Regions from separate parts of the Mesorhizobium sp. YL-MeA3-2017 genome, predicted to be linked through region 1. Evidence: riboswitches for the same ligand, from Rfam matches in the RefSeq annotation. Region 1 holds a riboswitch; each other region holds the start of a gene.
The links. A riboswitch is a leader RNA that binds a small molecule or an ion and turns the genes downstream of it on or off. The one in region 1 is predicted to bind cobalamin.
Positions count from the first base shown of each region.

Region 2: it holds a riboswitch for cobalamin, as region 1 does, so the genes downstream of both, QFZ88_RS04030 (CbtB domain-containing protein) here and QFZ88_RS22825 (ABC transporter ATP-binding protein) in region 1, are expected to answer to the same signal.
Region 3: it holds a riboswitch for cobalamin, as region 1 does, so the genes downstream of both, QFZ88_RS16625 (TonB-dependent receptor domain-containing protein) here and QFZ88_RS22825 (ABC transporter ATP-binding protein) in region 1, are expected to answer to the same signal.
Region 4: it holds a riboswitch for cobalamin, as region 1 does, so the genes downstream of both, QFZ88_RS04400 (DUF1636 family protein) here and QFZ88_RS22825 (ABC transporter ATP-binding protein) in region 1, are expected to answer to the same signal.

Region 1 covers NZ_JAUSVH010000001.1:4,853,995-4,861,069, forward strand. The annotation lists gene QFZ88_RS22810 (SIS domain-containing protein) at 1-948, opposite strand, end outside; gene QFZ88_RS22815 (PLP-dependent aminotransferase family protein) at 1,081-2,580, shown strand; gene zigA (zinc metallochaperone GTPase ZigA) at 2,819-4,036, shown strand; cobalamin riboswitch at 4,189-4,395, shown strand; gene QFZ88_RS22825 (ABC transporter ATP-binding protein) at 4,579-5,367, shown strand; gene QFZ88_RS22830 (ABC transporter substrate-binding protein) at 5,388-6,335, shown strand; gene QFZ88_RS22835 (FecCD family ABC transporter permease) at 6,338-7,075, shown strand, end outside.
Region 2 covers NZ_JAUSVH010000001.1:862,166-869,240, reverse strand. The annotation lists gene QFZ88_RS04055 (LL-diaminopimelate aminotransferase) at 1-177, shown strand, start outside; gene QFZ88_RS04050 (homoserine dehydrogenase) at 229-1,542, shown strand; gene QFZ88_RS04045 (methyltransferase family protein) at 1,724-2,197, opposite strand; gene QFZ88_RS04040 (DUF1624 domain-containing protein) at 2,194-3,180, opposite strand; gene QFZ88_RS04035 (MFS transporter) at 3,472-4,671, shown strand; cobalamin riboswitch at 4,786-4,984, shown strand; gene QFZ88_RS04030 (CbtB domain-containing protein) at 5,018-5,197, shown strand; gene QFZ88_RS04025 (CbtA family protein) at 5,214-5,987, shown strand; gene cobU (bifunctional adenosylcobinamide kinase/adenosylcobinamide-phosphate guanylyltransferase) at 5,980-6,495, shown strand; gene cobO (cob(I)yrinic acid a,c-diamide adenosyltransferase) at 6,497-7,075, shown strand, end outside.
Region 3 covers NZ_JAUSVH010000001.1:3,459,728-3,466,802, forward strand. The annotation lists gene QFZ88_RS16615 (FecCD family ABC transporter permease) at 1-120, opposite strand, end outside; gene QFZ88_RS16620 (ABC transporter substrate-binding protein) at 117-1,004, opposite strand; gene QFZ88_RS16625 (TonB-dependent receptor domain-containing protein) at 1,025-2,887, opposite strand; cobalamin riboswitch at 3,071-3,276, opposite strand; gene QFZ88_RS16630 (hypothetical protein) at 3,345-3,638, opposite strand; gene QFZ88_RS16635 (response regulator) at 4,188-4,859, shown strand; gene QFZ88_RS16640 (sensor histidine kinase) at 4,856-6,268, shown strand; gene QFZ88_RS16645 (hypothetical protein) at 6,330-7,075, opposite strand, start outside.
Region 4 covers NZ_JAUSVH010000001.1:939,226-946,300, reverse strand. The annotation lists gene cobN (cobaltochelatase subunit CobN) at 1-1,013, opposite strand, end outside; gene cobW (cobalamin biosynthesis protein CobW) at 1,017-2,054, opposite strand; gene QFZ88_RS04400 (DUF1636 family protein) at 2,057-2,482, opposite strand; cobalamin riboswitch at 2,516-2,721, opposite strand; gene QFZ88_RS04395 (LysR family transcriptional regulator) at 2,806-3,720, opposite strand; gene QFZ88_RS04390 (NmrA family NAD(P)-binding protein) at 3,830-4,723, shown strand; gene QFZ88_RS04385 (SDR family oxidoreductase) at 4,871-5,575, shown strand; gene QFZ88_RS04380 (hypothetical protein) at 5,578-6,021, shown strand; gene QFZ88_RS04375 (shikimate kinase) at 6,078-6,566, opposite strand; gene QFZ88_RS04370 (GNAT family N-acetyltransferase) at 6,608-7,075, opposite strand.

The DNA of each region.
Region 1 (7,075 bases):
CGACAGCATCGGCGAGAGATGTTCGTCGGTGGAGGGCAGGGGGAAGACGGCGGCGTCGGTCGGCTGCTCCGGTGCGTCTCCCAGAACGAGCATGTCGGCGCCGATCATGTCGAAGACCCTGGCGGCCACGTTGACGCGGCGTGTCGAGGCGCCGGGGTAGTTCACCAGAAGCACGCCGTCGCCGGCGTTGAGCGATACGACCGGGCCATGCAGATATTGCTCCAGCCCGAGCCCGTCTATCTTGCCGAAAGCAGCCTCGCGAACCTTGATCACCACTTCCCAGGCCGACGCTTCGTTGGGCCCGGCGCCGACCGCGTAGTTCGCGCGGCTGGCCGAGCGGCGCGCGAACGGCGCCAGTTCTTCGCCGCGCTCGATCACCTCCTCGACCTGGCTCGGCATCGCCTCCAGGCATCGGCGGAAACCGGCGGTCCCGTCAGATCGACGGATATCCCCCAGTTCGGTTGCGATCTGGGCGATGGCCGCCATGGCGCAGAGGTGGGACGAGGTGTAGGCAGCCGAAGTCTCGCGCTGCGTCGTGCGCAGCACCGCATCGGCATCGCCGATCGCCGCCTCGGTTCCGGCAATGGCCACGACGCGGCAGCGCGCCTGCCTGGCGACATCGAACAGCACACGCGAATAGTGCTTCACGCCGGTGTGAGACAGGATGATGAACACGTCCTTTTCCGACGGCCGATAGGCATCCGTGTAGCATGCGAGGTCGTAGGAATTGACCGGCCGGGCATCGGCGCCGGCGGCGCGAAGCATCCAGGCGCCGGCCAGGGCCGCGCAATAACTCGTGCCCATGCCGGCCAGGAACACGCGCCGCGCACCGGCCAATATCGTGGCCGCTTCCGCCGCCGGCTTCCACTCTTCCGAGAGAACCCTTCTCAGGTCGGCGGGCTGCCGGTGGATGGTTTGATACAGTGCGGATTCGGTGCCAATGGCCATTGTCGCTTCTCCAGATGTCGGCCGCTGGTCATCAGCGGCTGTCCGCATGTTGAAGCGTTATCTTGTCCCACTTCCAGTTCCAGAAAATATCGGATTTCATGGGCCATTGGTCTTGAACGCGTCGCGGGGACAATGATGGCAACGAATATGGGTGAACTGGCACCGCTCGGCATCGACCGGCGGCAGGGACGTTCGCTCGGGCGCCAGCTCTATCACCAGCTGCGCGCGAAGATCCTCGCCGGAGAGCTGCCGCCGGGAACCCGGTTGCTTTCGTCCCGCAATCTGGCGCTGGAGCTGGACATCTCCCGCAACACCGTCGCTGAAGCGTTGAGCCAACTCGTCGCCGAGGGCTATCTGGAGGCGCGGGCCGGCGCCGGAACCTTCGTCTCCCGCATGCTTCCCGAACGCAGTTCGACGCAGCCGGCGCCTGGCGCCGACGTGCCGGAAGCACGGCCCGGGTCGGTGCTGTCCGCGCGCGGCCAGGCTACGCTGCGCCACGCATTGGCGCCGCAATCCCGCAATCCGGCCTTCACGCCGGGCTTGCCTTCGTCCGAGGCCTTTCCAGCCAAGGCGTGGGCGCAATGCGTCGCTGCCGCGTCGCGAACGACGCGTCATCAGCTGGCGGAACACGACGATCCACGCGGAAACGCGCAGCTGCGCTCAGTGGTCGCCGCCTATCTGAGGGCCGCCAGGAATGTCCGCTGCGAGGACGATCAGGTCTTCATTGTCGGCGGCGCCCAGGATGGCATTGATCTCCTGTGCCGCGCCCTTTTTGCGCCGAATGATGAAGCGATTGTCGAAGAGCCGGGCTACAGCGGCCTGAAGAGCGTGCTTGCCTCATGGGGACTGTCCGTTCGCCCAAAGCCCGTTGACGGGGAGGGGTTGATCGTCCCGGCCGACAGCGCCGAGTGGTCCGGGGCAAGGTTGATCTGCGCAACACCGTGCCACCAGTTTCCGCTCGGCATGACGATGAGCCCGGCGAGGCGGTTTTCGCTGCTTGCGGCGGCGCGCGCGGTCGGTGCCTGGGTCCTGGAGGACGATTACGACAGCGAATACCGGCATCTGGGCAATCCGCTGCCGGCGCTGCAGGGCCTGGATGGCGGCGAGCGCGTCATTCATCTCGGTTCCTTTTCCAAGATGCTGTTTCCCGCCTTGCGGCTTGCCTATCTCGTTGTTCCGAAGCCCCTTGTCGATCCGCTGTGCAACGTCCGCGCGGCGACCGGCAACCACGCACCGGCCGCAAGCCAGCTGGCGCTTGCCCGCTTCATGGAACGCGGTCATTTCACCCGCCATCTGCGCAAGATGCGGCGACATTATTCGCTTCGTCGCGCGCGTTTCGTAGAGCTGCTCGAAAACAATCTGTCCGCCTGGCTGAAAGTGTCAAACAGCGAATGCGGCCAGCATGTCATCGTGGAACTGGACGAAAACACTCTCCGAGGGATCGACGACCAGGCTTTGGCAAGGGCGGGCGAAAAGCTCGGCCTGACCCTGGTGCCGCTTTCCGCCTTCTACGAGGGCACGCCCCGCAAGCAGGGTTTTGTCCTGGGCTTCGGCGCGCTGTCGGATCAGGACATGCTGAAATCGGTCGAGCAGTTGCGCGGGCTGCTAGCGACATTCACCCCGAAGGCCTGACCGACAGTTGCGCACACGCAATTGCCGACGTCATGTCGCGCGGGCCGTGCCGAAGACCCGCACGACAATTCCGCCGACACAGGAGATTTCAAACCGAGGCTTGCCTTTTCAAAATATGTTACGTTATAACAAAACTACCTCGCCAAGGCGGGCACCGATGCCGGACGTGACGACACGGCCCGTCCGCACCCTTTGCCTCACCCGCCGCAGACCTCATCGTCATCCCCGGAAAGCAGCCATGCCCCAACCCAGTCCAAACCGCCTTCCCGTCACCGTGCTCTCCGGCTTCCTGGGGGCGGGCAAGACGACGCTTCTCAACCACATCCTGCACAACCGCGAGGGCCGCCGCGTCGCAGTCATCGTCAACGACATGAGCGAGGTCAACATCGATGCCGCGCTCGTCCGCGACGGCGGCGCCAACCTGTCGCGCACCAACGAGCAGCTGGTTGAGATGACCAATGGTTGCATCTGCTGCACGCTGCGCGACGATCTGTTGAAGGAGGTGCGCCAGCTCGCCGAGCAGGGGCGGTTCGACTATCTGCTGATCGAATCCACTGGCGTTTCGGAGCCGCTGCCCGTCGCCTCCACCTTCGAATTCCGCGACGAGACGGGCGCCAGCCTGTCCGACGTCTGCCGCCTCGACACCATGGTCACCGTGGTCGACGCGGCAAACCTGTTGCGAGACTATTCCTCCGCCGACTTCCTGCGCGATCGCGGCGCTTCGCTCGGCGCATCCGACGAGCGCGCTCTGGTCGATCTGCTGGTCGAGCAGATCGAATTCGCCGATGTCGTCGTGCTCAACAAGGTCTCGGCCTGCGCCGCGCCCGATCGCGAACTGGCGCGCAAGATCGTCCGTGCGCTCAACCCCGAGGCCGAACTGATCGAGGCGGATTTCGGCCGCGTCCCGCTCGGCAAGGTGCTCGACACCGGCCGCTTCGATTTCGAACGCGCCGAACAGCACCCGCTCTGGTTCAAGGAGCTGAACGGCTTCAAGGACCACATGCCCGAGACCGAGGAATACGGCATCCGCTCCTTTGTCTATCGCGAGCGCCGCCCCTTCGATCCAATGAAGCTGAAGGCATTCGTCAGCCGGCCGTGGCCGGGCGTGGTGCGCGCCAAGGGTTTTTTCTGGCTGGCGACGCGGCCAAGCCATGTCGGCGAACTGAGCCAGGCCGGCGCGCTGGTCAAAACCGGCAGGCGCGGCCTGTGGTGGGCCGCAGTTCCCCGCAACCGCTGGCCCGACAGCAATGAATGGCGGGACGCCATGCTGCCCTATCTCGATCCAATGTGGGGCGACCGCCGCCAGGAACTGGTCTTCATCGGCTGCAATCCCATGAACGAGGTCCATATCCGGGCCGAGCTCGATGCCTGCCTCGTCGATTGTCCGGTCTTCGCGCCGGAGCTGTGGCGCGACATGTCCGATCCGTTCCCGAACTGGGAAGGGCAGGCGGCATGATCATCGCTTCGCTGCGCAAACTGTTCACCGCCCGGAGCCATATCGACTGCGACTGCCACCGCCCGCGCGTTCGTTATACGCCGCCCGGCGATCGGCCCGCCGCCGGCTCCGCGGGCGAGCATGAATGGCCATTGCCACGCGGCGGCCGCCCCAATAGGGTGCCCGACGATGGTTCCCCGAATCGAAAGGTCCGGGGTGAAAAGGGAACATGGTGAGGCTCTTCGGGCCGAGGCCATGGCTGCCCCCGCAACTGTAAGCGGTAGCAAAGTCCGAAATACGCCACTGGCCGACAGGCCGGGAAGGCAGGACCGAGCCGAGACCCGCGAGCCAGGAGACCTGCCATCGCAACGAGTTGACCGGACGGGGTGTGCCGGGAGGAAGCTTAGAGGGCGGCGTCTGCCGTCATCCCGGCCATCCTTCCGCGCCTGATCGAAAGAGAGATCGGTGGAAGGTATTGCTGCTCTTCGACGCAAACGCGTATGCCGCGCGGCGGCCGCGTCGGTCTCGCCACGCACCTCACGCGTCGCATCGGACGTTCTGCCATGAACGGGCCGGTTCTTCAGGCCCGCGGCCTTTGTTACCGGCCTGAAACCGGCGTCAGCCTCGTCGAGGAAGTCGGCATCGACCTGGCAGCCGGTGAAAGGCTCGCCATCATCGGCCCCAACGGCGCCGGCAAGACGACGCTTTTGCGCATGCTGTGCGGCATGCTGCGCCCGAGCCGGGGCACGGTCAGCCTCGAGGGCCAACGGCTCGACCGGCTGTCGATGGCCGAGCGGGCGCGCAGGATCGCCGTCGTCGGCCAGTCCGACCAGCCGGACCCACGCCTGTCCGTCCTCGACTATGTCGGGCTCGGTCGCATCCCGCATGCCAGCCTGCATGGCCAGGCGGACGAGCGCGACATCGTTGTCGATGCGCTTGGTCAGACCGGCCTGCTGCCGCTGCAAGCGCGCGCCATGGGCTCACTCTCCGGCGGCGAGCGCCAGCGCGCCCAGCTTGCCCGCGCCATCGCGCAGCGGCCGACCGTGCTGTTCCTCGACGAGCCGACCAATCACCTCGACCCCCGCGCGCGCGGCGAATTGCTCGAATTCGTTGCCAGGCTGGGCATCGCCGTCGTCACCGTCTTGCACGACCTGCCGCTGGTCGCGCCCTTTGCCACCCATGTCGCCGTCATGGACAAGGCGCGGTTGCGCGCGCTCGGCTCGCCGGTCGAGACGCTGACGCCCGCTCTGGTGCGCGAGGTCTTTTCGATCGACGTGTTGCGGTTCCCCCATCCGGAAGAACGGGACCGCGAACTGACGGTCTTCGACGTTCCGATCCGCCTTTCCCGCTGAACAATCCCAACGGAGTTCCCATGAAACGTCTTGCGCTTGGTCTTGCCCTCTCGCTGTTTGCATCGGCGGCTTTTGCCTTCCCGGTCACCGTCGACAATTGCGGCGTTCCGCTGACTTTCGACGCGCCGCCCAAGCGCGCGGTCATCAACGATCTCAACATGTCTGAAATGGCCTTCGCGCTGGGGCTGCAGCCCGAGATCGTCGGCCTGACCGGCATCACCGGCTGGTACAAGGTCGATGCCGCGTTCAAGGCCGCCCAGGGCGCGATCCCGGAACTCGCGCCGAAGTATCCGACGCTGGAAAACCTGCTCGCGGTCGAGCCCGATTTCTTCTTCGCCGGCTGGTATTACGGCATGAAGCCCGGCGGCGAGGTGACGCCTGATACGCTGGCCCCGCACGGCATCAAGACGCTGCTTCTCACCGAAAGCTGTATCCACGTCGACAAGAACCGCCCGGCGGCGTCGATGGACCTGTTGTTTGGCGACGTCGAGAAACTCGGCAAGATTTTCGGCAAGGAAGAGAAGGCGAACGCCCTGGTCGCCGGCTGGAAGGAAAGGCTTGGCACTATCACCGCCAAGGTCGGCAACCGCAGCGGCACGCGCGTCTTCCTCTACGATTCCGGCGAGGACAAGCCTTTCACCGCCGGCAAATTCGCCATTCCGACCGCGATGATCGAGGCCGCCGGCGGCACCAACATCATGGCTGACATGCAGACCAGCTGGGGCAACACCGACTGGGAGACGGTCGCCGCCAGGAACCCGGAATTCCTGGTCCTGCTCGACTACCAGGATGCGGCCGGCTACCGGAAGCTGATTGATTTTCTTAAAAGCCACCCGGCCATGAAGGAAACGGACGCGGTCAAGAACAACCGCTTCGTCGCCCTTCGTTATGCGGAGCTGACGCCCGGGCCGGCCAACATCGAAGCCATCGACAAGATCGCCAAGGCCATGCACCCGGAGGCTTTCTGAACGTGACGAGGTCCTACGGCGCGGCGATCGGTATTGGCGCGGCACTGATTGTCCTGCTGGCGCTGCTGTCGATCGCCTATGGCTCGACGGTCATTCCGTTGGGAGACGTGATCGCGGCACTTGCGCGCGCCGTCGGCCTCGACGCGGCCGCCGTTTCGGTGCCGGTCGAGAAGATCGTCGTCGACTTGAGATTGCCGAGGGCGATCCTCGCCATCTGCGTCGGCGCTGGCCTCGGCGTCGTCGGCGCGCTGTTGCAGACGGTGACGCGCAACGATCTGGCCGACCCGTTCCTGTTCGGCCTGTCGTCAGGCGCGGCCGCCGGCGCGGTTTCGGTCATCACCGTCTTCGGCGACCGGCTCGGCATCTGGACCTTGCCGCTTGCCGCCTTCGCCGGCGGCATCCTCACCGCGATCGTCGTGCTCTTGCTTGTCGCCCGCATTCGCGGCCAGGGGCCGGAACGGCTGATCCTCGCCGGCCTCGCCGTCTCGTTCCTGTTCACGGCGCTGACCAATTACCTGGTCTTCGCCGGCGACCAGCGCGCCGCCCATTCCGTGCTGTTTTGGACCATGGGCGGGCTCGGTCTCGCCCGCTGGAGCAATATCGGCCTGGCGCTTCTCGGCGCCACCGTCATCCTGGCCTTCGCGCTGCGCTACCATCGCTGGCTCGACGCGTTCCTGGCCGGCGAGAACACCGCCGAAAGCCTCGGCGTTCCGGTCGCCCGCTTCAGGACCTTCACCTTC
Region 2 (7,075 bases), 4.0 Mb from region 1:
GCCGACGTGGCGGTGGCGCCGGGCATCGGCTTCGGCGAGCATGGCGACGACTATGTGCGCCTGGCGCTGGTCGAGAACGAGCATCGCATCCGGCAGGCGGCCCGCAACATCAAGAAGTTCCTGGCGACCGTCGCCAAGCAGCCCAACAACGTGGTGCCGCTGGCGGCGCATCGCTGAGCCGCCTGCCACCAATCATCCTGAAAGATCGAGAAAGAGGGGCCGTCCATCATGGCTGAATCCTTGCGTGTTGGAATTGCCGGCCTCGGCACCGTCGGGGCCTCGGTCGTGCGCGTGCTCACCGAAAAGGCGGCCGAGCTCACCCGCCAGTGCGGCCGCACCATCACCGTCACAGCCGTCTCGGCGCGCGACCGCAACAAGGACCGCGGCGTCGACCTTTCCACCGTCTCGTGGTTCGAAAATCCGGTCGATCTCGCCCGTTCCAACGAGATCGACGTCTTCATCGAATTGATCGGCGGCGACGAGGGAGCCGCGCGCGAAAGCGTCAAGGCCGCGCTCGAGGCCGGCCGCCATGTGGTCACCGCCAACAAGGCGCTGCTCGCCAAGCATGGCGTGGCGCTGGCCGAGATCGCCGAGAAGAAGGGCGTGCTGCTCAACTACGAGGCGGCGGTGGCCGGCGGCATTCCGGTCATCAAGACCATGCGCGAGGCGATGGCCGGCAATTCGGTCACCAGGGTCTTCGGCATCCTCAACGGCACCTGCAACTACATCCTCACCCGCATGGAAGCCGAGGGCCTGACCTTCGAGGAATGCCTGAAGGACGCCCAGCGTCTGGGTTATGCCGAAGCCGACCCGACCTTCGACATCGAGGGCAACGATACCGCCCACAAGCTGGCGATCCTGACCAGCCTTGCCTTCGGCAACAAGATCGCGGCCGACGACATCTATCTGGAGGGCATCTCCAACATCAGCCAGGCCGACATCCGCGCCGCCGCCGAGCTCGGCTACCGCATCAAGCTCTTGGGCGTGGCTCAGCGCACCGAAAGCGGCATCGAGCAGCGCGTGCACCCGACCATGGTGCCGACCGCTTCGGTGATCGCGCAGGTGCATGGCGTCACCAATGCGGTGGCCATCGAGACCGACATTCTGGGCGAATTGCTGCTTTCCGGCCCCGGCGCCGGCGGCAATGCCACGGCGTCCGCGGTGGTCGGCGACCTTGCCGACATCGCCAAGAGCCGCCCCGGCTTCCAGCACGGACCGGTGTTCGGCCGCCCGGCCAAGGAGCTCAAGACCTACAAGAAGGCGCAGATGCGCAGCCACGCCGGCGGCTATTTCATCCGGCTGACCGTGCACGACCGCGTCGGCGTCTTCGCGGCGGTGGCCAAGCGCATGGCCGACAACGACATTTCGCTGGAATCGATCGTGCAGCACGCGGTCGGGCCGGAGGCGGCCGAGAAGAAGACCGTCATCCTCGTCACCCACGAAACCACGGAAGCGGCGGTGCGCAAGGCGGTCGAGGGCATCACCAAGGATGGTCATCTCACCGACAAGCCGCAGGTCATCCGTATCGAACGGGCGGGTTAATCCCGGAGCCACCTGATTTCGGGCAGCCGGCCGAGATTTCCGTCATTCCCGACACTCTCCGGTCGCTTCGCTCCCTCACGAGGTCGGGAATGACGGCGCGACAGGTTGCGGCTGCCTAATATGCTCCGCGCTTGAATAGTGTGAGTTGTGAGTGACTAGCCACACGGGCGTAATCGCTAGCTCATATCCAGCGGCGCACGCGCTTGGCGTAGTCGTGATACTTCTTGCCGAATTTGCCGGCGAGCGTCTTTTCCTCGCGCTCGATCACCGCTTTCTGGGTGACGAAGCCGGCGATGAAGGCGAGCGGTATCAGCCAGGGATTGCCGGTGATCAGGGCGATGCCGATGACGAGTGTGGCCAGCGACAGATAGATCGGGTTGCGGCTGATGCCGAACGGACCGCCGGTCAACAGCTGGGTGGGCATGGCGACCGGGTTCAGCGGCGTCTTGGCCCGAAACATCATGCGGATGGCGGTGAACCACAACGCCACCGCGCCGAGCGCCGCCAGCCAGCCGAAGCCGAACAGGATGTCGCCCAGAACGTCGCCGAACCAGGGCAGCGGGTAGACGATGTCCAGCCCGATGCCGACAATCAGCGCGACCAGGAAGATCACTGGCGGCAGCGGAAACGGCAGGCGTGCGGCGGTGTCGGTCATTGCGGCTCTCCCGTACTCATCGCGTCATCGGTCTGGGCGGTGCAGGTGCTGGCCAGGTCGCCGATGCGGGCTCTGGTCGAGGCCGATGGGTCGCCCTTCATGATGCCGGCCAGCAATCCGTCCTTCTCGACCGCAGTCAGCATGCAACCACAATAGCGCACGCAGAAGGCGGCGTCGCGGCTCTCGAGACACGAGGCCTGGCAGGCTTTGGGGAAGCCGATCTTCGGGTCCTGCGCCGGTGCCGGCCAGATTTGCGCGAACAGCCACACTGAGGCGATCAGAACCGGCTGGTGGAGGAGGTAGAAGGCGAGGCTATGCCGGCCGATGAAGGAGAGCGGGTTGAGCGCCTGGCCGGTGGAGACGCGCGCCAGCCGCTCGAACAGGCCGGCGGCCTTGGCAAGCTTCGCCGCGCCGATACCCGCCAGCACGGCGCCGAACCAGGGAAACAGCGGCACATAGTCGTTCGAGCGCGGATCGGCCGTGGACAGGCCGACCCACAACAGCGCCGGATGGTCGAACAAGGGCGAGCGCAGATAGAAGGGGGCGGCAACCGCCAGCGCCGCCACCGCCAGCGTCACCGGCGCCGGCAGGCGCAGGAAGAGAAGGCCGAGCAGGCTGGCGAGCGCTATCTGGTGCAGGATGCCAAAGAAGATGAAGCTTCCCGGCGTGGCGAAATAGGTCACCAGCGTGATCGCGGCCGCCGCCGCCACCACCATGGCCAGCCGCTTCCAGAAACCCGGCCAGCGGATGCGCTCGCCATGCGCCAGAAGCAGCGATACGCCGACCAGGAACAGGAAGGTCGAGGCGATGCAGCGCGCATAGATCTTCCACGGGCCGTGCGCGGTCAGCCCAAGGCTGGTATAGCCGAAGAATTCGAGATCCCAGGTGAAGTGGTAGCTGGCCATCGCCAACAGCGCCACGCCGCGCAGGACGTCGATCAGCGGAATGCGACGGGAGGGGGAGGTCGAGGTTTCGAGGCTCATGCGGCGGGATTCGGAAATTGCGACTGGGCCATGCCTAGCACGGATGCGGGTGAAACAAGAATGGCGAGGCGAGGGCTTTCCCTTCTCCTCCTCGCGGGAGAAGGTGGCTCGGCGCAGCGCCGAGACGGGTGAGTGGGCTGCAAGGAACGAGGCGGTGCAAGACCTCATTGTGCCAAATCGCGCAAACCCGTTGGCCGGCTTCGCAATCGGGCACGAGTGCGTCGGTTTCCTGCTACTGGCCTGAGCGTCGCCGACGCAGATTTCCTTCACGAGTCGCGAATTCGAGAATTCATGTCCACGCATGTCCGCCATCCCATCTGGCTACCGGCCGTACCGCCGGCGGATGCGCGCACCTTCGCTTCGCTCTATTCGATCGAATCCTGCGCCCGGGCGACGATCGCCTCGGTCATTCCCATCCAGGCCTACGAGATCCTGAAGAACGAGCAGACGGTGTCGATCCTCTACACCATCGTCTCGTTGCTCGGCCTGTCGGCGACGCTGTTCATGCCGATGCTGATCCACCGCTTCGCGCGCCGCTGGGTCTACACCGCCGGCGCGCTTTTGCTCGCCATCGGCTCGCTGTTTTTCGTCACCCATTCCTTGCCGGGGCAGATCTTCGGCATGCTGTGCCGGGTGATGGGGGCGAGCGCGCTGTCGATCACGCTCAACCTCTACATCATGGATCATATCCGCAAGGCGGACCTGATGCAGGCCGAGTCGCTGCGCATGGCGTGGTCGATGATCGCCTGGACCACCGGTCCGACGCTCGGCATTTTCCTCTACACGCATTACGGCATCTATGCCGCGCATGGCGCGGTCGCGGTGTTCGCGCTCTGCCTGCTGGCGCTGTTCTGGTACTACCGGCTGGGCGACAACCCGATGATCGTGCCGGGCAAGAGCCGACCCATCAATCCGCTCGCCAATATCGGCCGCTTCGTGCGCCAGCCCCGGCTGAGGCTCGCCTGGCTGATCGCCTTCGGCCGCTCCTGCTACTGGACCACCTTCTTCGTCTACGGTCCCTTGTTCATGGTCATCACCGGCCAGGGCAAGCTGGCTGGCGGTCTGCTGGTTTCGGCCGGCAACGCGATGCTGTTCCTGGCGATCTTCTGGGGCAGGGCGGGCAAACGCTACGGCGCCCGCAACGTGATGACGCTCGCCTTTGCCGGGATGGCGATATCGCTTTGGCTGGCCGGCGCCATCGGCGAACTCGTGCCGCTCGCCACTGCCGGCCTGTTGCTGGTCGGCGCCCTGTTCACCATCGCATTGGATGCCATCGGTTCCACCGCCTTCATGCGCTCGGTGCGCACCTATGAGCGTCCGCAGATGGCGGCCGTCTACCGCACCTATCTCGACTTTTCGGAGCTGACGCCGCCGCTGGTCTATTCCGTGGTGCTGGCCTTTTTCGGGCTGGGCTCGGTCTTCGCCACGCTTGGCTGCCTCGCCGCCGTCTGCGGCCTTGTCACCTGGCGCTACCTGCCGAAGTCGATGTAGCGAGCGCCTTTCCTTCTCCCGCAAGGGGAGAAGGGATGGCGCCCGGTCCGCACGATGACGCTTCTGCATCCACCGATGGCGGAATTTGGTTTGCCGGGCGGCGCAATTCTCCCTATAGTCCACGATGTCGTCGGTCCCTTCGGGACCAAGAGGGAATACGGTGGGGAGGGAAGAAAATGTCCGTCCGAAACCGTGGCTGCCCCCGCAACTGTGAGCGGTAGTCCTCTCCAATGCCACTGAGGTTCGCCTCGGGAAGGTGGAGAAGGGCGCAGATCCGCAAGCCAGGAGACCTGCCGGCGACAGCAATGATGGCAATGCCCTCGGGTGGAGGGCGAAAGGACAGACCATGAATACCGCAACCATTTCCCTCGGCGCCTCGACCTCCTCGCAGTCGCGCTTCCTGCAACTGGCGCTGGCCGGCCTGCTCGGCATTTTCATCGTCGGCTTCACTGGCTTCTCGCATATCGAGGCCGTGCACAACGCCGCCCACGATGCACGCCACTCGATGGCGTTCCCCTGCCACTAACCAGGGGGAACCCACCATGTCTGTTTTTCGCAACGTCGTGTTCGTCGCGGCGATCGCTGGGCTATTGGCCGGCATCGTGCTCGCCTGCCTGCAGGCCTATGCCACCGTTCCGCTGATCCTGAAGGCCGAGGTCTATGAACAGGCCGGCGGCGGTCACGAGCATCCGGCGCCGGCTGCTCCCGCGGCTGATGCCGGCGCGGCCACCACCGCCATGAGCACGCCGGCCCCGGCCGCCGCCGCTCCGGCCGAAGAGGAAGGCTGGGCGCCCGCCGATGGCGCCGAGCGCTTCTCCTTCAACGTGGTCTCCAATATCGTCACCGGCATCGGCTTCGCGCTGATCCTTGTCGCCTTCTCGGAATTCGCCGGCGGCATCGGCAACTGGCGCCAGGGCGTGTTCTGGGGTCTGGCCGGCTTTGCCGTCTTCACGCTGGCGCCGGGCCTCGGCCTGCCGCCGGAACTGCCGGCCATGCCCGCCGCCGACCTTCTGCCCCGGCAGATCTGGTGGGTGGCAACGGTGGTGGCAACGGCGATCGGCCTGGCGCTGATCGCCTTCCGCCGCTCGCTGCCGCTGACGATCCTGGCGGTCGCGCTGATCGTCGCGCCGCACATCGTCGGCGCGCCGCAGCCGGCAAGCTACGACACGCCGATCCCGGAAGGCCTGCACCACCAGTTCGTGGTGGCGGTCACCATCACCAATCTGGTGTTCTGGCTGGTGCTCGGCGCCGTCGTCGGCATCGTGCGCGGTCGCTTCACCGGGCAGGCGTCGAACCTTCGCGACAGCTTTGCCTGATCGGCAAAGCGTTTGCTTCATCATCGGCGGTGCGCGCTCGGGCAAGAGCGCGCATGCCGAAAAACTCATTACAGCGCTGCCGGCGCCGTGGACCTACATTGCCACCGCACAAGCCTATGACGAGGAGATGCGCGAGCGCATCGCCCATCACCGCGCCCGCCGTGGCGAAGGGTGGGAAACGCTCGATGCGCCGCTCGACCTTGTCGGCGCGCTCACGAGTTTGCCGTCGGGGCGGCCGGTGCTGGTCGATTGCCTGACGCTCTGGCTCACCAACCACATGCTGGCCGAACACGATGTCGAGGCCGAATGCGCGCGCCTTGTCGCCACGCTCGCCAAACCGCGCGGCCCATGGTTCGTGGTTTCCAACGAGGTGGGCCTGGGCATCGTGCCCGACAATGCGCTGGCCCGCCGTTTTCGCGACGCCGCCGGGCGTCTCAACCAGCAGGTCGCCTCGGTCGCCAGTGAAGTGGTGCTGACGGTTGCCGGCCTGCCGCTCAAGGTGAAATGACATGACCGGGATCGACGAGGCGGAAGCCGAGCGCCATCGCGCCAAGATGGCCAAGCGCAAGGCCGTGCAGGACGCCGAGGTGGCGGCAAAGACAATCGAAAAAGGCCTGCTGATCGTCAACACGGGGCCCGGCAAGGGCAAGACCACCGCCGCCTTCGGCCTGGCGCTGCGCATGCTGGGTTACGGCCGGCGCGTCGGCGTTGTGCAGTTCATCAAGGGCAAATGGCACACCGGCGAGCGCGAGGCCTTCGCGGCTTTCGGCGAGCGCGTCGTGTGGCATTCGATGGGCGAGGGTTTTACCTGGGAAACGCAGGACCTGAAGCGCGACGTCGCGGCGGCGCAAGCCGCCTGGGTCAAGGTCGAGGAACTGATGGTCGACCCGTCGATCAGCCTCTTGGTGCTGGACGAATTGAACATCGCGCTGCGCTACGATTATCTCGACCTCGACCGTGTCGTGGCGGCGCTGAAGGGCCGGCGCGAGGGGCTGCATGTCGTCGTCACCGGCCGCAACGCCAAGCCGTCGCTGGTCGAAGCCGCCGACCTCGTCACCGAAATGGGCGCCACCAAGCACCACTTTTCC
Region 3 (7,075 bases), 1.4 Mb from region 1:
GCGCATGCTGTCGCCGAAGGCGATGGCTGCCGGACCGACCGTCAGCGACAGCATGAACAGCAGCACGACCAGGACTGTCAGCGCCGCGAGCAGGGCGCGGTAGCGGGTCGTTTCACTCATGGCTTTTCGGCTCCCGAATGATCGCTGGCCGCCTCGACAAGCAATTGCACTGCCTCCGCCGTGAACGGGGTGCCGCAGATCGTGTATCTGGCCGGCACGGAAATGCTGCCGGTTTCCGCCGCCAGCGTTCTGTAGGCGGGGTGGACAAAGGTCTGCTGGGCAAGGGCCGGCGCGGCGTAGCGCGCCTCGCTGTCGACCAGCATGTCCGGCCTGGCCATGACCAGCAACTCCAGCGGCAATTGCTGGGTTCCGGACATGCCAAGCCTGGTGGCGAGATTGGTCAGGCCCGACGCGGTTACCACCGCGTCGACCAGGGTGCCGGCGCCGGAGGTGTAGGCATTGGCGTAATAGGTAGCGACGGTGATGTCGGGATGCGCCTTGGCCCTGGCTGCGGCCAGCTTGCGGTCGAGCTCGGCCACCAGCGCCTCGGCGCGGTTGCGGCGGCCGAGCATGTCGCCCATCCGCCTGAGGCCCGCCTTGACGTCGTCGAAGGAGGTTTCGGGCGCGAATTCCTCAACGCGGATACCGAGCCTCCTGAGCAGGCCGACCGTCGCTCGCGTCGTATAGCTGCCGGCAAGAACGAGGTCCGGCTGCATCAGGAACACTTCCTCGGCCAATCCGTGATTGATCGCGAAGCGCTGTGCTTCGTCCACCAGCACCGAGGTGTTGGGATCGGCGGCAAGATAGGAAACGGAATGAAGCTGGCCGTCGGCGGCCAACAGCATTGCCATCTGGTCGGTGCAGACATTCGTCGAGACGACGCGTCGCGGCGCCTCGCCGGCGCGCGCCGCGCCGGCAAACGCGACGAGGGCAAGGCCCGCTGTCAGTGCAAAGGCGGCGGCACGGTCGATCCAGCCGGTGTGGCTTGTGCTGTCTGGTGCCATCGCCTTGTCCTCGTTCACCGTCAGAATGTCCGGGTGAAGCTCAGATTGAAAGTCCGGCCGGGCGCGCGATAATCCGTCACCGTCGAATATTCGGCGTCGAACAGGTTCTCGACCGCGAACTTCACCTGCGAACGGGCGTCGAGCGCATAGAGCGCGGTGAAGTCCATCGTCACATAGTCCGGCAGTTTCACCGTGTTGGCCGCGTTGGCATAGCGCGCCGCGCCGTAGAGCAGACGGGCGGTCAGATCGAGCTGTTCGGTCGGGCTATAGGTGATCTCGGCCGTCGCCTTGAACCGGTCGCGATAGGGGATGTATTTGCCGTTGTCTTGGTTGAGCGGTTCGCGCACATCGACAGTCACCTTTCCGGCCCATTCAGTGTTGAAGCGGTGGTCGAGCGCCGCCTCGAAACCGGTGATGCGGGCCTTGGCCACGTTGAAGGGCCGATAAGTCGGCGGATTGGACGCGATCGCGTCGGCCAGCCAGGTCTGGTAGAAGGCGAGGTCGAGACTGGTGTCGGCGCCCGCCCGCCAGTTTAGCCCGACTTCGTAGGATTTGGATTTTTCCGGCTTGAGGTCCGGGTTGGAATAGCCCGGATAATAAAGCTCGTTGAAGCTCGGTGCCCTGAAGCCGGTGGCATAGGATGAGCGCAACGTGACGTCGGGCAGGATTTCATAGCTCGCGCCGACATTGTAGGTGGTGGCGCCGCCAAATTGGCCGTTGTGGTCATAGCGGATGCCGCTGTCGATCGTCAGCGCGTCGTATGATAGCGAGTATTGGCTGAACACCGCCGCCAGCGTACGCGCGGTCACGTCGAATTTGACGGTGGAATCCACCTGTTCGCGATAGGCCTCCACGCCGCTGGTCAGCACATGCGACATGGCGCCGGTGTCGAAACCCTTCTGGGTCGATGCGAAGATGCCGTAGCGGCTGGAATTGAAACGGCTGTCGCCGGCCACGCCGTCGCGGAAATTGCGGGAGCGGTCGACGGAGTTCGACAGTTCGATCGTCGAGATCCAGTCTTCGGCATGTTTGATCTCGGCGCCCAGTTTGCCGACGAAACTTGTCGTGTCGACTTCATTGGCGTCGGGATAGGAGGCGTCGTACTGGCCGCGGCTGCGCGAAATCAGCGCGTCGCCATAGATGCGCCCCCAGTCGAACTGCTTCGACAGCGAAGCGTTTATCGAGCCGAGCAGGAAGCCGTCATCGTCCGGCTCGTGGCCCCAGGCCGTCGGCGTGGTGAAATCATAGCCGCGCGTGCCGATGACGCTGCCGCCGATCGAATAGTCGACGCCGCTCGCGTTGCGGCCGCGCAAATTGCCGGACAGGGTTCCGCCCCACGGATGGCTGACGCCGGTGGTGATGGAGGCGCTGCTGTCGCGGCCGTCGGCGCAGGGGCCGCCCTGCTTGGTGATGATGTTGACGACACCGCCCATGGCGTCGGAGCCGTATTGCGCCGAATGCGCGCCCTTGGCGATTTCGATGCGTTCGATCGAATCGAGCGGGATGTTGCCGAGCGAGGCGGTGCCGGTGGTGACAGAACTCGCCCGGACGCCATTGACCAGCACCAGCGTCTGGCTGGCTGACATGCCACGCAGATAAAGATTGGCGCCGGCACCCTGACCGCCATAGGTGATGATGGAAACGCCTGTATAGGCTTTCAGCAGCGAGGGCAGATCGGGCGCGGCCGAGCGTTCGATGCTCCTGGCATCGATCACAGTCACCGAGGAAGTCGAGCGCTCCAGCGTGGTTTCGCGTCTCAGCGGTGTGGTGACCACGATGCGGTCGAGCATCGTGACGTCGCCGCGGTCATTATCGTCCTGCGCGCCGGCATGGTTCGTCGAAGCCAGCGCCACTGCGCCGGCCAGGAAAACAGTCTTTTTCACTTCCGCCCCCAAAAGGATCGACGGCGCAACGGCGCCGCAAGGTTCATCACGAACCGCAGACGGATGTGGCGATGCGAGGATTTGCGACGGGTCGCATTTCACCTCTCGGCCGTTCCGGCACGCGGCAACACTTTGTCGTGTCACCGCCACGGACGACCGCGCCTGATCACACCCCGTGATCAAGCATGGGTGACCGGAACAGGCAGGTCTCCTGACTTCCGTGTCATCGCTCTCTTCCGCCTTCCCGGTCGCGTCAGCGCCAGTGGCATCGTGGAAGAAGGCTCAACGGTTACAGTTGCGGGGGCAGTCGCGGCTTCGTCCGATTGCTCGGCCTCACCGTGTTCCCTTTTCATCCGCCTCGCGGCGGAACCAATTCCGATTCGGAAGCTAGCCATGGCCGCCCGGCGCGTCAACCGGGCCGGCGAACGAATGCCGCGATGGCAGTGATGCCGCGACCTCAGCCGTAATGGAGGCGCGGTTTCGGACCCTGGCCGACGAATTGCACGCCGACGCGGTCGTTGCGGCGCCAGCGCAGCACGGCCTCATAGGCAACGCCGTCCACCGGCACGTAGAGGCTGAATCGTTCCGGCACGACGACGTCGGCAGCCACCTTCAGTTCGGCGCCGTTGGCATGCTGGTTGCGGATGACGCAGGGGATTTCCGACGTGTGGATACTGGTGATGATCGTCGCGCCCTTGAGCACGCGTTGCCGGTGCTCGCGCTCGCGATGTTCCGTTTCCTGTTCGGACATGACCGTCTCATCACCCGGCGCCATCGGGCTGCGGCGCGTCTCAATTAGAACCCGTGCAGGTAACCATGAACACCGACAATAGACAATTGCCGCGATGTCGCGGCCAACAGCAATCTCCGATCGGGGTATCGGATTGGTGAATCGGGACCGTGTCGTTTTCAGGACTTTCGCACTGGCCTGTGCGGCAGGCGGCGGGTGGCGTAGCGACAACATCGACCCGTAACATTGTTGCAATGTGACGACGCGAAGCAGGGCGACGGCATCTGGTGCCGCAATGATTTCGAGATGAGGCCTGCAATGCGTTTGTTATCTGTGGTGTGTATCGCTGTTGTTCTGTCCGGCTGTCAGAACACACGCGATCGGGAACGCTGTCTGTCCTACGGGTTTATCGACGGAACCCCAAGCTTCTCAAGATGTCTGCAGCGATTTGACCTGGACAGGGATCGCCGGGGCGACCGCCCGTTCGACGACGAGCGCTACGAATACTGACGGCATGGACCGCGACGTGATCTCCGGCTAAAGCACACCCCTCTCAAGCAACAGTGACCAATGCACGTATTGATCGTTGAGGATGATCGCGAGCTCGCATCCTCGTTGAAGCACATCATGGAAAGCGCGATCGGGGTGACCGACGCTTTTGCGACAATCGCGGAAGCCGAGGCGGCCTTGATCGCCCATCCGTTCGATCTGGTGATCATCGACCGCCGGCTTCCCGATGGCGACGGCCTTTCGCTGCTTCCGGTGCTGCGCCGGCTGCGGCCGCGGCCCGCCACCTTGGTCCTGACCGCGCTGGACGACCCTTTCGACATCGCATCGGCCCTGGACAAAGGGGCGGACGAATATGTCGGCAAACCCTTCGAGCCGACCGAGCTCGTCGCCCGCGCCCGCGCGGTCCTGCGCCGCTACAGCCTGGACGCGCTGGGCACCACGCAGATCGGCAATCTGGTGTTCGATCTCAACCACAGATCGGCGAGTGTGGGACAGAAAGTGCTGGAGATTCCGCGCCGCGAACTGGCCATACTGGAAACCCTGGTGAGGCGCGCGGGGCGCGTCGTCCAGCGCGAGACGCTGGAATCGTCCGTCTACAACATCAATGAAGACATCGAATCCAACGCCCTGGACTCGCATGTGAGCCGCCTGCGGCGGCGCCTGCGTGAAGCCGATTGCGACGCCGTGATCAAAAGCGTGCGCGGCATCGGCTACATGCTGGTGTCGGAATGACGCGGTTGCGCCGATCCATCGCCTTTCCGGTTGCCACCCTTTTGGTCGTTGGCATGCCGATCGTCATGATATTGAGCACCGTGCTGACGCTCGCTGTTCTCGTCAGCACCAGCCTCGAGGAGCGGCTGCGCATCAACACGACCGAGCTCTCCAAGGTTCTGTCCGCGGCCATCACCTATGACGCGAGCGGACATCTCGCGCTCGACAGCAAGCGGCTTGCCACGAACATCGTCGACTTCGCCGAGGCGCAACCCACATTCTGGTATGTCATCGGAGACGGGGTCCAGACCATAACCCGCGGCACCCAACCGTCCTCGGCCCGGCGCGTCTTCGATCAGGTCCCTCAGGAGATAGGCTATTCGGAGTTCAGCTATCGGCAGGACGATCGGGACATGCTCGGCATCAGGACCGTCACGCAAGGCGGCGGGCGCAAGACCGTTGCGGTCGGTGGCATCTGGCTCTCCACCTGGGAGACGATCCTTGTAGCCCTTATAGCAGTGCGTTCGCAGGGCCTGGTCCAACTCCTCTGTCTCGTCTTGATCGCCACCACCTCGATCGCTGTTGTCGTGGTCAAGCGCTCGATCGCGAGGCCGGTGCGACGTGTCGTGGAATCGGCCGAGCAGATCGACGGCCTGCCCAATGGCCGCAGGATTTCGGACGACGATACGCCGATCGAACTGAAGCCCATGGTTGCGGCCTTCAACACCGCGCTGACGCGCATCGACACGGCCTTCGAGGCGCAGCGCAATTTCCTGGCGAACGCGGCGCACGAATTGCGCACGCCGCTGACCAAGATGCGCCTCAAGCTGGAACAGGTGAACGATGCCGAACTGCGGAGCGTGCTGGTCCGCGACACGACGCGACTGGCCTCGATCGTGACCACGCTTCTGCAGCTTGCCCGCCTCTCCGGCCAGTCGCTGGCCTTCGCGGAAATGGACCTGGCCGCGATCGCCAAGGCGGTGGTGTCCGATCAGGTGCCGATGGCGCTGAAGCGGGGTATCGAGATCGAATTGCGGACGCCGGGTCGGCTGGTGCCGGTTTCCGGGTCGGAAACGGCGATCCGGGTCGCGCTGGAAAACCTGATCCTGAATGCCGTGCGCCACGCCGCCGGCACCCGGCTGGTGATTGTCGAGGTGCTCGTGCCATCCGAAATCCGCGTGATCGATCATGGGCCAGGCATCCCGGTCGACGAACGCCTCGCGGTTCTGCAGCCTTTCGTCCGTGGCAAGCGCTGCGACAGCGAAGGCACCGGTCTGGGGCTCGCCATCGTCGAGCAGATCATGAGCGCCCATGGTGGCTCCGTTAGCCTCGAGGAGACCGAGGGCGGTGGAACGACGGTGTGCTTGAAGTTTGCACCGGCTGCGATGGCGGCGAAATGCGGTCGGAGGCCCAACACTGGCTCTCAATAAGGGGCATCAAATCCCCATGAGACTGTCGGACCATGCGCTCTTGCGAGCGCGCCGTCGGCGATTACGGCCCAATCCTCTCAAGCTGCACCGACGCATCTCCAAGCCACGTGATCCGGTAGATGCCGACGCGCGCGCCTCTGTCCTTGGGATCGAAGATTGCACCGTACCTCTGCCAGAACTGAGCGTCAGCGTTGTAAGTGACGACAAAGCTGTAGTCGCGCCATTCCTTGGCCATTTCTTTGTCGCAGGTCCAAAGATCGCTTTCACGATACGGCTTTCCGAGCGACCAGCACCATTTATTGGTTGCCAATGGAGCGACTAGGTATCTGAAAAGATAATAGGAATAGCCCGTTGTGTCCTGGTCAACGTAGTAGATAACGCTTTTCCTCGAAGTCTGCGGAAGCAAAACGTTGGCGATGGTTTCGAGTTCACCACGCATTTTCGCATCCTTGGCCGCAGACGCGGTTCGCTGCTCAGGACCGAGAAACACCGTGTTTCGTAGGCCGACAGGCGAAGCTAGGAAGATCATCGCAAGGGCTGCGCTTGCCGCTATGCGCACCCCCTGAGGCGCAATCGCGATTTGGCGGCATAGAATACCCAGCAACACCACGCCCCACGCTAAGAGATAGGTGCCAAAGTATCGCTCGAAAGAGGTCAGTATCCGGCCCTCGTATTCCCCGAAATAGTAACGGTAGGCGGCGAGCAGGACGAGTAAATAGCCGATTGATCCAGCGGTTAGTACCCCGAGGGATATAACCACCCTCGATTGCCTTACTAGCGCGGCGAGTGCCAGTGTGGCTGCGACAA
Region 4 (7,075 bases), 3.9 Mb from region 1:
CCGCGCTGATTGGTTTCCCAGGCGTCACGGCGCGTGGTGGCGACGATGATCTGGAACACCGGCACGCCGGCACGGTCGAACAGCGTCTCGGTGCCGGGTTCCGCGCCGGAAGCAAAGGCGGTGGCGGTGACGATCGCCGCCGGCTTTAGCTCGCCGAACGCGGTCTCGACAAAATCGAGCGAGGTCTTGTCCTTCAAGCTGGAAACGAAGATCGGCACCGCGGCGATGCCGCGTGCCTGCAACGCTTCAGCCAAAGCATCGATAGGCGCGGCGTCGGCCGCCAGCAGCATCGAGCGGTAGAACAGGATCGGGACAACGGGGTTGTTTCCTTCTCCCCGTTCACGGGGAGAAGGTGCCCCGAAGGGGCGGATGAGGGGCGGCTCCTGCCCGTCCTTCAGACCCCCCTGCTGGGATATTCTCCCCGTGAACGGGAAGAAGGAAGCCAATCCATCCGCCACACCAATGCCCGGTTGATAAAAACCAGCCTTCGGCACTTCGACCGGCTGGGTTGCGACGACGTTCCGGCCGCAAAGCCCGGCCAGGCGTCGCACGAGCGCCGTCATGTTGGCTGCGCCGCCCTGGCGGAAATAGGAAAGCAGCGCCGCCAGCTCATCCGCGGGCAAGGTGGAGGCCTCGGTGAGCCGCAGGTCTTCATCGTGCGATTCGCCGGGCAGCAGCGCCAGCTTGATGCCCTTGGCACCCGCCACCGCGGCGAGCTGGTCGCAGCCGTAGCGCCACCAGTCGTGACCGCCGAGGATGCGCACCAGGATCACCTTGGCGTGTTGGGCCACGCTGTCGATCCACAGATCGACCGACATCGGGTGGCGCAGATCCCGCAACGCCGCCAGCCGCATCGAAGGCAGGTTGCCGGCATCCGCCTGCCAGGCCGATGCCAGTCCGGCCAGATCGCTGTCGGTGAACGACAGCGCCACCATCTCCGCCGGCTGCTGGCGCAGGTCGACTGGCTCGGCGATGTCGTCGAGCGAGGCGGAGGTGGTGGTCAGGATGTGCAAGTCTTACCCCACCAGAATACGTTCGATGGCCGGGCGGTCGAGGCCCTTCAGACCGATCACCACCAGCCGCGAGCGGCGGTCGTCGCTAGCGGTCCATGCGCGGTCGTAATAGTGGTTCACGCGCGGGCCGACCGCCTGCAGCAGGAGCCGCATCGGCTTGGCGTCGACTTCGACGAAGCCCTTCACACGCAGCACGTTTTCCTTCTCTGCGGCGTCGGCGACGCGGCGGGCCAGTTCGTCCGGATTGGCGATCGAGGGTATCTCGACGACGAAGCTATCGAAGTCGTCATGCTCGTGGTCGCCCATGCCGTCGTGATGGCTCTTGCGGTTCTCGATGTCGTCCTCGACCGCCAGGCCGAGACCGAGCAGCACGGAAGGATCGACCTTGCCCTGGGCGGTCGGCACCACCTTGACGGCGCGTGCGACGTGCTCGTCCAGCACGGCATTGGCTTTTGCCGTGCCAGCGGCGTCCATCAGGTCGCTCTTGGAAAGGATGATCAGGTCCGCGCAGGCGACCTGATCCTCGAACACCTCTTCGACCGGATCGTCATGGTCGAGCGAATCGTCCGCCACGCGCTGGGCGGCGAGCGCGTCCATGTCGGCGGCGACACGGCCTTCGGCCAGTGCCGGGCCGTCGACCACGGCGATAACGCCGTCGACGGTGACGCGGTTCTTCACGGTCGGCCACTGGAAGGCCTGCACGAGCGGCTTCGGCAGAGCGAGACCCGAGGTCTCGATCAGGATATGGTCGACCTTCGGCGTGCGCGACAGGATCTGGTCGAGCGCCGGCACGAAATCGTCGGCTACGGTGCAGCAGATGCAGCCATTGGCGAGCTCGACGATGTTTTCCTCCGGGCAGGTGTCGATGCCGCAGCCCTTGAGGATTTCGCCGTCAACGCCGACGTCGCCGAACTCGTTGACGATCAGCGCCAGCCGCTTGCCCTTGGCGTTTTCGAGGATATGGCGGATCAGCGTCGTCTTGCCGGCGCCGAGGAAGCCGGTGACGACGGTGCAGGGCACGCGGGAAACGGAAGCGGTCATGTCTAGTCCTTCAGCATGGTAAGGGGAGGGATGCGCGCGATCAGGCCGCGCTTCAGCGAATCAGGGCGGCCGCGCCATGGGATGAGGCCGTCCTCGGAGGTGACGAAAAGTTCTGCGCCGGCGACGAGGTCGGGGCCGCTTTCGGCGGTCAGGTCGCCGAAGACATAGCTCCAGCAGCCGTCGCGCAACAAGGCGGCGGAGAGCCGGCGCTTGCAGTTGCCGAGACATTCGACGGTGCGGACTTCGATGTTCCGGTTATCCTCGGCGGCGGTGCGAGTAGCCTCGGCCAGCAGCGCGCCGGCACGTGGACGCGCGTCCGAGCCGGTCTCGTCGCGGCACGAGGAACAGACGATGATGGTGACGGGCGCGGTGTCGGCGTCTGCCGCAACACCCGCCGTCTCAGCCGAAAAACTGCCGTTGCGATCCAAATCGGACTCCTTGCCCGGGACACCCGCCAGGCGTTGGGGTTTTGGTCGGACGGCAGGTCTCCTGGCTCGCGGGTCGTCGCCTCGGTGCCGCCTTCCCGGGAAATCCCAGTGGCTATCGGCCTTGGCTCGTCGCTCACAGTTGCGGGGACAGCCGCGGAGTTGAGGTTTTTGAACCTCGCACCGCATTCCCTCTTCGCTCCTCCCGGTGAAGAGAGGAGACCGTCTTTGCCGGATTTAGGCTTGGGCGGGCCGTGCTGTCAACGCATGGTTACGGCGGATGACGTCGCATGCGTGGCCATGCCAGTCCGGCGCCGATCTGGCGATCAAACCACGACGCATTCGCGATTGCGCCGTTCGATGTGTAGATTGGCGGCCAGGAAGTCGATGAAAAGCCGCGTTTTGGCGAGCGGCAGGCGAGCGGCCGGCCAGATGACATGAACCGGGACCGCCGGTTGTTCAAACGCTTCGAGGATCACCTCGATTGCGCCGCTGTCGACGAGATCCTGCACTTGCCAAAGCGGTACGCGGCCGATGCCAAGACCGACAGCGACGGCGGAATGGCTCGCCGCGGCGTTGTCGAGATGCAGCCGTCCGCTCACCTTGACGGTCATCGGTCTGCCGCCATCCTGAAATTGCCATGCACCAGCGTCACGGTCGGTGTTGCGGAAAACGCATTGATGTTCCGCCAATTCACGCGGATGCCGTGGCCTGCCATATTTGTCGAAATAGGACGGAGCGCCGAAGACCACACGGCGCATGACACCGAGCCGGAGCGCCTTCAAGTCCGAATCCGGCAGCTCGCCAATGCGGATGGCAAGGTCGAGCCCTTCCTGGGCAAGATCGACGAAGCGGTTCGAGAGGCTGAGTTCGACCTCCACCTTGGGGTGCATTTCCATGAAGCGCGCGACGATGGGGATGAGATAGCTTGGCCCGAACAATTCCGGCCCGCCGATCTTGAGCAGCCCGGAAGGTTCGGCGCTGCGATTGCCTGCCTCGGCCCTGGCCTCGGCAATCTCCGAAAGTGCCGGTTTCACGCGGCGGTAGAAATCATATCCGGCTTCCGTGGGCTGCGCCTTGTGCGTGGTGCGGCGCACGAGCTCAACGCCAACGCTTTTTTCAAGAGCTGCCAGCGAACGGCTGACCGCCTGCAACGAGCGGCCGAGATGCCGGGCAGCGGCTGAAAGATTTCCGCGTTCCACGATTGCCAGGAACGCTTCGACATCACCAAACCGATCCATACCGTTCTCCGATTTTCGAGAGACGGTATCACGAATTGGCCCTCTACCAACCGAAGGGCGAGAGACCGATGTTTCAGGACATGCGGATCCAATATGGAAGGAAAACGGGATGTCCGATGTGAACAGGAAAACCGTGCTCGTGGTTGGCGCTTCCGGCCGCAGCGGCGGCTATGTCGCTGCCGAGCTTGCCCGGCGTGGCGTCATCGTGCGGGCGTTGGTGCGCAACGAGGCTGCCGCACATTCGGCGCGGAACAATGGCGCTTCCGAAATCGTGGACGGTGACCTGCGCGATGCCGAAAGCCTCGACGCTGCGCTCAGGGGTGTCCATGGCGTCTACTATGTCGGTCCACCTTTCGTAGCGGACGAACCGGCACTCGGCATCGCCATGGTGCATGCGGCGAAACGGGCAGGGGTGGGCAAGTTCGTGTTTTCTTCGGTCATTCATCCGGCCAACGGACTGGCCAACCACGCCAGCAAATTGCCCGTCGAAGAGGCGCTGCTGCGCTCCAATCTCGACTACACCATTCTTTACCCCGCAACACTGTTCCAGAACATCGCGCCGGCGTGGCGAGCCATTGTCCGGGACAGTATGTTCGTCGAACCCTTTTCGAACACTGCGCGGCTGGCGCGGGTCGACTATCGCGATGTCGCCGAAGTGGCTGCCGAGGCTCTGACGGATGACCGGCTTGCCTATGGCTCCTTCGAGCTCGCCGCAGACGGTATGTACAACCGCGTCGAGATCGCCGCGATGATGAGCGCCGTGCTCGGACGCTCGATCGAGGCGGTGGAACGCAGTTTCGAGGAGTGGGCAGCTGTCGCCAGGCCGCCCTTTGAGGGGGAAGCGCTGCAGCAACTCGCGCGCGTGTTCGAATCCTATTCGGCCTTTGGTTCTGCGGGAAACAGCCTGACGCTGCGTACCATCCTCGGACGCGAACCACGCACGTTGCGCCAGTATTTCGAAGAGCTTGCTGCCGCCGAGCCTGGCGAGCCGATGCGGGCTTGAACGGGCTGTTTATTCCATCACCACGTTCGTCCTCTGGCCCTGCCGAAGTTGCCTCTTGCCGGGGTTCGTCTGCTATCGTCTGATGCTATCTGAGGATAGCAACATGGCGGAGCCGTCCGGCTCGGCCGCATCGGAGAGGAGAAGGTAATGGCGGTTCAGAAGGTGGCGGTGGTGACTGCCGGCGGCAGCGGCATGGGCGCGGCGGCGGCGCGCAAGCTGGCAGCGGACGGCTACAAGGTCGCGATCCTGTCCTCCTCCGGCAAGGGCGAGGCATTGGCCAAGGAACTGGGCGGCGTCGGCGTCACCGGCTCGAACCAGTCCAATGACGATCTCAAGCGGCTGGTCGACCTCGCCGTTTCGACCTGGGGCCGTATCGACGTGCTGGTCAACAGCGCCGGCCATGGCCCGCGCGCGCAGATCCTCGAGATCAGCGACGATGACTGGCACAAGGGCCTCGACACCTATCTGATGAACGTCATCCGCCCGACGCGGCTGGTTGCGCCGGTGATGCAGAGGCAAAAGGCCGGCACCATCATCAACATCTCGACTGCCTGGACATTCGAGCCGAGCCCGATGTTTCCGACGTCGGCGGTCTTCAGGGCCGGACTTGCTTCCTTTACCAAGATCTTCGTCGAGGCCTATTCCGGCGACAACATCCGCATGAACAATGTGCTGCCGGGCTGGATCGACAGCCTGCCGGCGACCGAAGAGCGGCGCGACAGCGTGCCCTTGAAGCGCTACGGCACCAGCGAGGAAATCGCCGCTACCATCGCCTTCCTGGCCTCGGATGCCGCGGCATATATCACCGGCCAGAACATCCGCGTCGACGGCGGCGTGACACGCTCGGTGTAGTGGTGGCTGAACTTTCCATCGACGCGATCACCGCAGCCGTGGCGATTCTTCAAAGCGGCGATCGTTGCGCGGGAAAGTTGGAGCTTCAGCGGCTATGGAACGACGGCTTCGAGACCGATCCTTATCGCCGCTGTATCATCGCGCATTTTCTGGCCGATACAGAAGAAGATGTGGCCATGGAGCTTGCCTGGGACATCGCCGCTCTTGAGGCGGCGACAGGGAGGGCGGAGGGGGACGCGGATCCGCTGGCGCCGGCGCTTGCGAGCTTTCTTCCTTCGCTCCATCTCAATGTGGGGGATGCGTATCGCCGAATCGGGAATCTTGAACAAGCCAGGTTTCATGCGAAAGCCGGCCTAAGGCGGGCCAGTGTTCTTGAGGAGAACGGCTACGGTTCCATGATCAAGACCGGACTGGACAGGCTCCACATGCGAACCGAGGCGGACTGATCGTCTAAATTTTGCGGTGCGGTGGGATATCCGCCGGCGAGAATGCAACTGAAACGCTATGCGACTTGTAGGATCCGGTCGACCGTTGCTTGAAGAGGACCGCTGGAATCGATTTCGTGGTCGGCGGACTCCCGAAGCAGCGGCTCGATCAGCTCGATCAGTTCGGCGATCTTGCGGCGCTCCTCCGCCACACCGCCGTAGCCACTCGACATGCGTGCCGACACGCGCTGCATGATCGTATCGATCGGCGCCGAAAGCAGAATCACGGTGTCGATCAGCGGGAAAAGCTCTCCCATGTTCTCAGCGCAGCCGCTGATGAAGAGCATGCCTTCACGCGGTTCGGAAAGCAGGGCCCGGACCTTGTCCAGCTGCCACACCCAATCCTTGCCATCTCCGGGTGTCAGCGTGTCGTCCGAGGCGGCGTCGATCCAGTGCGACCATTCGGGCGTGTCGAGATCGCAGGCGGCATAGCCACGCGCGCTAAGCTCTCCGATCGTCGCTGACTTTCCAGTTCCGGACATGCCGGTGATCAACACGCGCTTCATATTTCTTCTCGAGGATATCGGTGGGTGGGTTGACGTCGGCACTACGCTTCAAGCCGCTTCTTCATGTAGACCGTCGTGCCTTCCATATAGGCTTCGCGTCCGGTGATGATGTAGCCGAGCCGCTCATAGAGGGCGATGTTGGCCTCGAAGGCGGCATTGGTCAGCAATTGGATTTCCTTGCGGCCGGCCTCAACCGCCATCTCCTCGGCGTAGCGAAGCAGCGTCTTGCCGAACCCTTTGCCCTGATGGGCGGGCAGCACGCAGACATTCTCGATCCACAAATGATCGTCTTCCAGCGTCGTCTCAATTAGTCCGGCAACCTTAGGACCTTCATGGAGAAGGGTGAATTGGTGCTTCCGCAGCACCTCATCGTAGTCAGCCTTCATCGGGCTTGGCTCGCGGCCGATCACGGGAATCCACTTCGAATAGGCCGCGCGCACGATGTCGCGAACCAGCGCGACATCGTCCATCGTCGCTGCCCGGAATTGCAAAGCGGGTTCGTGCGGCAT